One region of the Modestobacter sp. SYSU DS0511 genome, then DNA from elsewhere that is predicted to be linked to it. Evidence: riboswitches for the same ligand, from Rfam matches in the RefSeq annotation. Region 1 holds a riboswitch; the other holds the start of a gene.
The links. Region 1 has a riboswitch for thiamine pyrophosphate ahead of thiM (hydroxyethylthiazole kinase). Riboswitches for the same ligand answer to the same signal wherever they lie in the genome.
Positions count from the first base shown of each region.

Region 2: it holds a riboswitch for thiamine pyrophosphate, as region 1 does, so the genes downstream of both, ACI783_RS12200 (purine-cytosine permease family protein) here and thiM (hydroxyethylthiazole kinase) in region 1, are expected to answer to the same signal.

Region 1 covers NZ_JBJGZY010000006.1:26,092-30,293, forward strand. The annotation lists gene thiD (bifunctional hydroxymethylpyrimidine kinase/phosphomethylpyrimidine kinase) at 1-16, opposite strand, end outside; gene thiE (thiamine phosphate synthase) at 13-678, opposite strand; gene thiM (hydroxyethylthiazole kinase) at 678-1,472, opposite strand; TPP riboswitch at 1,465-1,558, opposite strand; gene ACI783_RS04705 (DUF222 domain-containing protein) at 1,684-3,414, shown strand; gene ACI783_RS04710 (GNAT family N-acetyltransferase) at 3,435-3,902, shown strand; gene ACI783_RS04715 (hypothetical protein) at 4,093-4,202, shown strand, end outside.
Region 2 covers NZ_JBJGZY010000021.1:45,618-49,819, forward strand. The annotation lists gene thiO (glycine oxidase ThiO) at 1-374, opposite strand, end outside; gene thiE (thiamine phosphate synthase) at 371-991, opposite strand; gene ACI783_RS12200 (purine-cytosine permease family protein) at 988-2,322, opposite strand; TPP riboswitch at 2,314-2,425, opposite strand; gene ACI783_RS12205 (thiaminase II/PqqC family protein) at 2,547-3,149, shown strand; gene ACI783_RS12210 (TenA family protein) at 3,146-3,778, shown strand; gene ACI783_RS12215 (ABC transporter ATP-binding protein) at 3,771-4,202, shown strand, end outside.

The DNA of each region.
Region 1 (4,202 bases):
CGACGGCGGCGGTCATCGGTCGATCAGCTCCTGGGTCAGCGCGGCCCGCAGCTCACGGGCGGCGGCGGCGGGATCGGGGGCGGCGCAGATGCCCGAGACGACGCAGACGCCGTCGACGCCGGTCGCCCGCACCTCGGCGGCGTTGGCGGCGGAGATGCCGCCGATCGCGACAGCGGCGATCCCGCCGGCGTGCGCCCGGGCGGCCAGCGACCGGGCGCCGGTCAGCCCGAGCCCCGGGCCGGCGTCGGGCTTGGTCGGGGTGGCCCACACCGGGCTGAGCCCCACCACGTCGACCGTGCCCGGCGGCAGGGCCAGCACCCCGTCCAGGTCGGCGTCGTCCCCCACCGAGACCCCGACCAGGGCGTCGGGGCCGAGCAGGGTGCGCACCTCGCCGGCCGGCAGGTCGTCCTGGCCGACGTGCACCCCGTCGGCGCCGGCGAGCAGCGCGACGTCGACGGCGTCGTTCACGAACAGCCGCACCCCCGGGGTGGGGGCGAGCACCGCCTGGACGGCGCGGGTGAGCGCGAGCAGGTCTCGCCGGCCCGCGGTCTTGTCCCGCACCTGGACGGCGGTGACCCCTCCGGCCACCGCGGCGGCGACCACCTCCGGCACCGATCGCGGCGCGCACAGCAGGGTGTCGGTGACCAGGTAGAGCGTGGGGTCGAAGGCGCGTCGCATCAGGCGGCGCGGACGTCGGCGCGGGTGAGCGCCTCGCCGTCGAGGGCGTCGAGCGCGTCGAGCCACTGCGGGGCGAAGGTGCCCGGCCCGTCGGCGAGGTCGGCGGCGACCTCGGCGGCCAGCGCCACGTGCGCGTGGGCGGCGACGGCGCCCAGCAGCGGGTCGCCGGTGGCGGCGACGTAGGCGGCGGTCAGCGCGCCCAGCGCGCACCCGGCGCCGGTGGTGCGGGTGAGCAGGACCGAGCCGCCGCCGACGCGCAGCGTGCGCTCACCGTCGGTGACGACGTCGACCGGACCGCTGACCGCCACCACCCCGCCGGTGCGCCGGGCCAGGGAGGCGGCGATCTCCACGGCGTCGTCGGGGGCGGCGGTGCTGTCGACACCGCGTCCGCCGGCCCCGGCGCCGGCCAGGGCGAGCACCTCGGAGGCGTTGCCGCGGACGACCGTGGGCCGCAGCTCGACCAGGTCGGCGGCGAGGGCGGTGCGGAACCCGAGCCCCCCGACGGCGACCGGGTCGAGCACCCACGGGGTCCCCGCCTCGCCCGCGGCACGAGCGGCCAGGCGCATCGCGTCGGCGGTCCGCTGGGAGACGGTGCCGACGTTGATCAGCACCGCGGAGGCGACGGCGGCGAACTCGCCGGCCTCGGCCGGGTCGTCGACCATCGCCGGGGCCGCGCCCACGGCGAGCAGCGCGTTCGCGGTGATCGTCTGCACCACGGTGTTGGTGAGGCAGTGCACCAGGGGTGCGGTGTCGCGCAGCGCCTCACGGGCGGTGCGCAGGGAGGTGGCGTCCACGCGGTGACATCCCTTCGCCAGTGCGAACTGGAGCAGGTTCGACGGGTGTGATCTCAGTCCCGGGCGGGACACCCCGTGTCAGGACATCGACGCTAACACCGGCGGAGTCCTCGCTGACCGGCCAGGGGCTGGTGCTGGACACCTTCCAGCTGCCGGACATCCAGGCCGAGGGCAGTTACCTGGGCCGACCTGGGCCGACCTGGGCCGCCGGGTGCTCAAGGAGGAGAGCATCGCCGAGGCGCGCGCCCGGGAGACCGCCCAGCAGGAGCAGCTGCTGGCCGACGAGGCGATCGCGGTGGCCCAGCGGCAGCTGCAGCTCAAGCAGGCCGAGATCGACGCGGAGATCGACGCCGGCAAGGAGAAGGTCGCCGAGCGGACCGCCGCGCTGACCCAGGCCCAGCTGGACACCAAGGTGCGCCGTCCCGCGGACGCCGAGCGGTACCGGGCCGGCGCGCGACTGAGGGCCGCCCCGCGATCGAGTCGCCGGCGTTCCCGCGGGAACGCCGGCGGGCCGCTGAGCTGCAGTTCTGTCGTACCCCCTCGGCAGCATCGCGTCATGGGTGCAGTCGGAGCGGTGCAGGACGTGGCGGAGCAGCGGTCGGTCGAGGAGCTGGCCCGGGAGATCCGGTCCGGGGCGGTGCGGCTCGCGGCGGCGACGGCTGCCTGGCTGCGGCTGGTCGCGGAGTTCGACGCCCGCGGAGGCTGGGGCGAGGCCGGGGTGCAGAGCTGTGCGCACTGGCTCGCCTGGCAGTGCGGCATGAGCCCGGGCGCCGCACGGGAGCACGTCCGGGTCGCCCGGGCGCTGGGTCCACTGCCGGTGACGGCAGAGGCGTTCGCCGCCGGTCGGCTGTCGTACTCGAAGGTGCGGGCGATCACCCGGGTGGCCGACGCCGCCACGGAGGTCGAACTGGTCGAACTGGCGCGGCACGCCACGGCGTCCCAGGTGGAGCGGGTGGTGCGCGCCTGGCGACGGTCGGACGCCGTCGACGAGGGGCGGGTCGCCGAGCAGCGTTCCTTCCGGTGGCACTGGGACGCCGACGGCATGCTCGTGCTGCAGGTCCGGATGGACGGCGAGTCCGGCGCGGCGCTGCTGGTGGCGGTCGAGTCACTGGCCGAGCGGGATGCGCGCCGGGAACGCGCCGCCGCGACCAGGGCGGCTGCGGCCGACGCCCCGTCCGACCGCACGGCCGACCGCACGGCCGATCCCGAAATGTTCCCGCGGGAACGGATGAGCGCCCGCCGCTGCCGCGCGCTGGCCCAGCTGGCCGAGGTCGCCGCCGACAGCGGACGTCGAGCCGGCGACCCGCCACGCCGGGAGGTGGTGGTGCACGTGGACGCCGACGTGCTCGCCGACGACGCCGCGGCCGGACGGGCGCACCTGGAGGGCGGCCCGGCCCTCTCCCCTGCCCAGGTGCGGCGGATGGCGTGCGAGGCGTCGCTGACGGTCATCGTCGAACGGCACGGCCAGCCGCTCGCACTGGGCCGCCGCCGGCGGTTGGCGACCCGGGCCCAGCGGCGGGCGTTGCTGGCCCGGGACGGCGGCTGCGCGCGGCCGGGCTGCACCGAGACCCGGATCGAGCGGCTGCACGCCCACCACCTGACCCCGTGGCGGCTGGGCGGTCGCACCGACGTGTCCGCGATGGTGCTGCTCTGCGACGTCGACCACGGACTGGTGCACGACGAGGACATCGTGCTGGACCGCCGGGGCCGGCAGCTGGTCGCCCACAACCGGGCGGGGCAGCGGATCTGGGCCCCGGCCGATGCCGCGTTCGAGGCCGGCCTGCCCGTCGAGGGGACCGGGCCGGCCCGGTCGCTGCTCTCCCTGGTCCCGGACGGCCCGCTCCCGGACGCCCTGCCGGCCGGCGGGGAACGGATGGACCTCGGCCACGTCGTCTGGGCGCTGCTGGCCCACCGCGACCACCTGCGGCGGGCGGCGGCCTGATCGGTTGCGACGATGACGCGGTGACCGATGCACGGGTGACCGGTTCGCCCCGCCTCCGCCAGGCGCCGTTCGCCGAGCTGACCCCGGCCGAGCTGTACGGCATCCTGCGGCTGCGGGTCGACGTGTTCGTCGTGGAGCAGGCCTGCCCGTACCCCGAGCTCGACGGCCGGGACACCGAGCCGACCACCGAGCACCTCTGGTTCGCCGACGACGACGGCACGGTGCTGGCCACGATCCGGGTGCTGCACAACGGCGAGGACCGCGCCATCGGCCGGGTGGCCACCGCCGTGGGCGCGCGAGGTCGGGGGCTGTCCGCGGCGCTGATCCGCCGCGGTCTCGAGCTGTGCGCGGGCCGCACCGTCGACATCGGCGCCCAGGCGTACCTGGAGAGCTGGTACGAGCGCTTCGGCTTCCGCCGGTCGGGCCCGGACTACGACGAGGACGGCATCCTGCACCTGCCGATGCGGCTGGTGGCCCCGCAGCGCTGAGCTCGGCGGCGTCGGACCACCCAGCGTGACCGGCTCGCCCGGCCCTGAGTCGCACCTCCCACATCCAGTCACCCAGTGGAGTGGCACGGTCACCAGGAGTCTTCCCGGGTCGGGCCGCCCGGTCCTAGCGTCGAGGGCTGCAGGAGGTGGCCGGCGCGGCCGACTCCCCCGGATCCCCGGAGAGCCAGGCATGACGAGGGTGACCCTCCGCCGTCCCACCCGTCGCGCGACGCGACGCGGGATCGTCGTGTCCTCGGCCGGCGCGCTCGTCGTCGCTGCCGCGCTGGTGTGGCAGGCCGC
Region 2 (4,202 bases), on a different contig from region 1:
CGGACGTCGTCGGCGTCGAACCCGACGACCAGCGTCCCGGCGGTGCGCAGCTCCACCGGGAGACCGCTGGCCTGCTCGAGCTCGGCGACGAAGGCGGGGTAGCGCTGCAGCGACGCCACGCACAGTTGCAGCAGCGCCTCCTCGCCGTAGGAGGCCTCGGTGACCGGGGCGAGCATCCCGGCGGCCGCGGCGGAGGCACCGGCACCGGGTGCGTCGTCGACGACGGTGACCGACAGCCCGCGCTGCGCGGCCCGCCAGGCCACCGACAGGCCGATCAGCCCGCCCCCGGCGACGACGACGTCCACCCGGTCACCGCCCACGGGTCCCTCACCGCTTCCGCCAAAATGGCCATTTTGGCGACCAAGGGCGGTCACCGGGCGGCGTCCAGTGCGGTCAGCAGCTCCCGGGTCGCCGCGGCGGGGTCGGCGGCGGCGGAGACCGCGCCCACGACGGCGACCCCGGTGGCCCCGGCGGCCAGCAACGCCGGCACCCGCGCCGCGGTCACCCCGCCGATGGCGATCACCGGGACGTCGACCGCGGCGGCGACCGCCGCGATGCCGCCCGGGCCCAGCGCGTCGGGCAGGCCGGTCTTGGTGGTGGTCGGCCAGGCGGGGCCGACGCCGAGGTAGTCGGCGCCCTCGGAGACCAGCTGCCGGGCGAGCTCGGGGTCGCGGCAGGTTCCGCCGAGCAGGTGACCGGGGCCGGCGACCCGGCGGGCGGCGGCCAACGGCAGGTCGCCGGCGCCCAGGTGGGTGCCGTCGGCGCCGACGGCCAGGGCGACGTCGACCCGGTCGTTGACCAGGCAGGTGGCGCCGGCCGGGGCGCAGACGGCGACGACGGCGCGGGCGAACTCGTACAGCTCGCGGTCGGTGCCGCCCTTGGTGCGGACCTGCACGACCGGCGCCCCGGCGGCGACGGCGGCCTCGACCGCGGCCAGCGCCGCCGCCCCGCCGCGGGCGTCGGTGAGCACGTGCAGCCGCCCCAGGCTCACGACCGGCGCCCCCGCACCAGCGCCGGGGCCCGCACGACCAGGGTGAGCAGCACGGCCACCGCCAGGCTGACCAGCGAGGCGGACCAGCCGTTGGCCGGGTCGATGCCCAGGTCGGTCTGCCGCTCGGTCCACCACGTCGTCCAGCCGGCGCCCGGGCCGGCGAAGTACGTGGGCAGGGTGAGCTGGTAGGCGACGAAGCCCGCGATCCACGGCACCAGCAGCTCCAGGCGGGCCGGCGCGGTGTCGGAGGTGTTCCAGGCGCCGCGGGGCAAGAGCCAGTAGGCCACCAGGAACACCCCGGCCAGCGGCACGAACACCGCACCGATCAGGAAGAGGAACGGCTCGTAGGCGGCGATGTCGAAGGTCAGCGCCAGCAGCGTGGCGACCGCGCCGACGGCGACCGCCAGCACCCGCCGGTCGGCCCGGGCGACGACGTTCTGCGCGGACACCGCGGTCGAGTAGACGTTCGCGAACGCCTCGTCCAGCTCGACGACCACGAGCAGCAGCACCGCCAGCGCACCCAGCGGCACCACCAGCAGTGCGTCGATGACGTCCAGCCCGGCGCTGCCGTAGGCGGCCAGCGCGAGCACCCCGAGGGTGAACATGACGACGGTCGCGATGCCGTATCCCAGACCCGCGCCGAGGCCGGCCGCCCGGCTGCTGCGCACGTGCCGGGTGTAGTCGGCGGCCAGCGGGATCCAGGACACCGGCAGCGCGATGACGATGTCGGCGGCGGTCCAGAACGAGGTGGCGCTGCCCTCGGCGAGCTCGGGCAGGGGCTCGCGGAGCACCTGCACGTAGAGGTAGACCAGCGCGGCCAGCGCCGCCCACACCGCGTAGCGGGCGAGCAGCCGGACGACGCCCAGCGGCCGCAGCGCCATGGCGGTGGCCAGCACCCCGGCGCCGAGGACGAACGGCCAGCGCGGCGCGTCGAGCACCCGGGAGGCGGCCTCGGCGATGATCACGATCTCGAAGGTGGCCCAGCCGACGCACTGCACGAGGTTCAGCGCCGTCGGCAGGTAGGAGCTGCGCCGGCCGAGCAGTCCGCGCAGCAGCACCATCGCCGGCACCTGCTCGCGGGCGCCGGCGGCAGCGGTGGCGCCCAGCAGCGCCGCGCCGATGAGGGCGCCGACCACGATGGCGCCGATCGTCACCGCCAGCGGGCGGCCGGGCAGCACCACGTAGACCGCGGCCACCGGCAGCAGCAGGCTGACGCCGAGGTTGCCCCACAGGCCGAGCGCGTCGCGCAGCCCGAGGGTGCGCGGCGGCGCCTCGGTGAGGGTGAGGGGGGCGTCCCCGGTCACGGGGGACGGAGGGGTGGAGGTGCTCACGGTGTCGCTCCCTACGCCGGCATTATCCGGTCAGGTTCCAGCGGTCGGCGGCGCTCAGCCGCCCTCTCAGCCCGGTTCCGCCCGAGCTCCCGCACATGGCATCGGCCATGACGACCGCCACACTAGCCACCGGGGGCGCACCGGCACACCGCCGGGGAACCTCCTCGTCTGGAACACCCCGTCCGGAACCCGGCTGCGTGGCCGGGCTGGCTAGAGTCCCGGCCGTGCCGGTCGACGAGCTGCTGACCCGTTCCCCCGACTCCTGGCGGGCTGCCACCGCCCATCCCTTCCTCACCGGGGTGCGCGAGGGCACCGTGCCGGTGGCGGCCTTCGAGACCTGGCTGGTGCAGGACGCCCGGTTCGTCGCCGACCTGCTGCGCTTCCAGGCCCGGCTGCTGGCCCGGGCGCCCCGGCCGGCGCAGGCGGTGCTGGCCGGCGGGCTGGTCGCGCTGGTCGACGAGCTGGCCTGGTTCGAGCAGCTGGCCGCGGCCCGCGGGCTGGACCTCGATGCCCCGGCGCTGTCGGCCACCACGGCCTACGCCGAGCTGCTGGCCCGGCTCGACGGCGCCGACGTCCCGACCGGGCTGACCGCGCTGTGGACGATCGAGCGCACCTACCTCGACGCCTGGTCCGGCGCGCTGCCCGGGGCCCCGCAGTACCGCGAGTTCGTCGAGCACTGGACGGTGCCGGGGTTCGCCGGCTACGTGGCCGGGCTGGCCGCGGCCGCCGACGCCCACCCGCCGTCCGCCGCCGAGGCCGACGCCGTGTTCGCCGAGGTGATCGACGCGGAGATCGCCTTCTGGGACATGGCGATGGAGGGGGCGTGAGCGTCTCCGCGGAGCTGTGGGCCGCCGACGCCGACCTGGCCGCGGCCGCGCTGGCGCACCCGTTCGTGCAGGGGATCGCCGACGGCACGCTGCCCCGGGAGCGGTTCGCCGGCTACGTCGCCCAGGACGCGTTCTTCCTCGACGCCTTCGCCCGGGCCTACCGGCTGGGGGCGGAGAGCAGCGGGAACCCCGGCGTGCGTGCAGTGCTCACCGACCTGCGGGCGGGTGTGCAGGAGGAGCTGCGGCTGCACGGCGGCTACGCGGAGCAGTGGGGGATCGACCTCACCGACGTCCAGCCGCTGCCGGCGACGTCGGCGTACGTCGACTTCCTGATCGACGCCGCCGGCCGGGGGGACGCTGCCCTGACCTGCGCCGCGATGACCCCGTGCATGCGGCTCTACGCCCACCTGGGGCAGCAGCTGGCCCCGCGCGCCGCCGGGCCCTACCGGGAGTGGGTGGACACCTACGCCGCACCCGAGTTCGAGGAGCTCGCCGCCACCCTGGAGCGGCTGCTCGACCAGCTGTGCGCCGGCGCCTCCGACGAGCAGCTCGTCGCGGTGCGGGCCGCCCACCGCCGGGCCATGGAGCTGGAGGTCGGCTTCTTCGACGCCGCCTGGGCCGGTGCCTGAGCCGGTGCTCCTCGCGGCGGACGACCTGCTGGTCGGGTACGCCGCGGGTGAGCCGGTCTGCGCGCCGGTCACCGTGGCGGTGCAGCCGGGCACCGCGCTGGGCCTGGTCGGGCCGAACGGCGCGGGCAAGTCGACCGTGCTGCAGACCCTGGTCGGGCTGCTCCCGCCGCTGGGCGGGACGGTGCGCTACGCCGGGGACCCGGTCGACGAGCGCTCGGCGGCCTTCCGCGCCGAGGTGGCCACCGTGCTCGACGAGGACGCGTTCTTCCCCGCGCTCACCGGGGTGGAGCACCTGCTGCTGACCGCCCGCGGGCACGGCGTGGCCGACCCCGAGGACGTCGTCGCCCGGGAGGTCGAGGCGTTCGGGCTGGCCGGGCGGGCCGAGGCGCTGCCCTCGGCGGTCTCCTCCGGGCAGCGGCGGCGG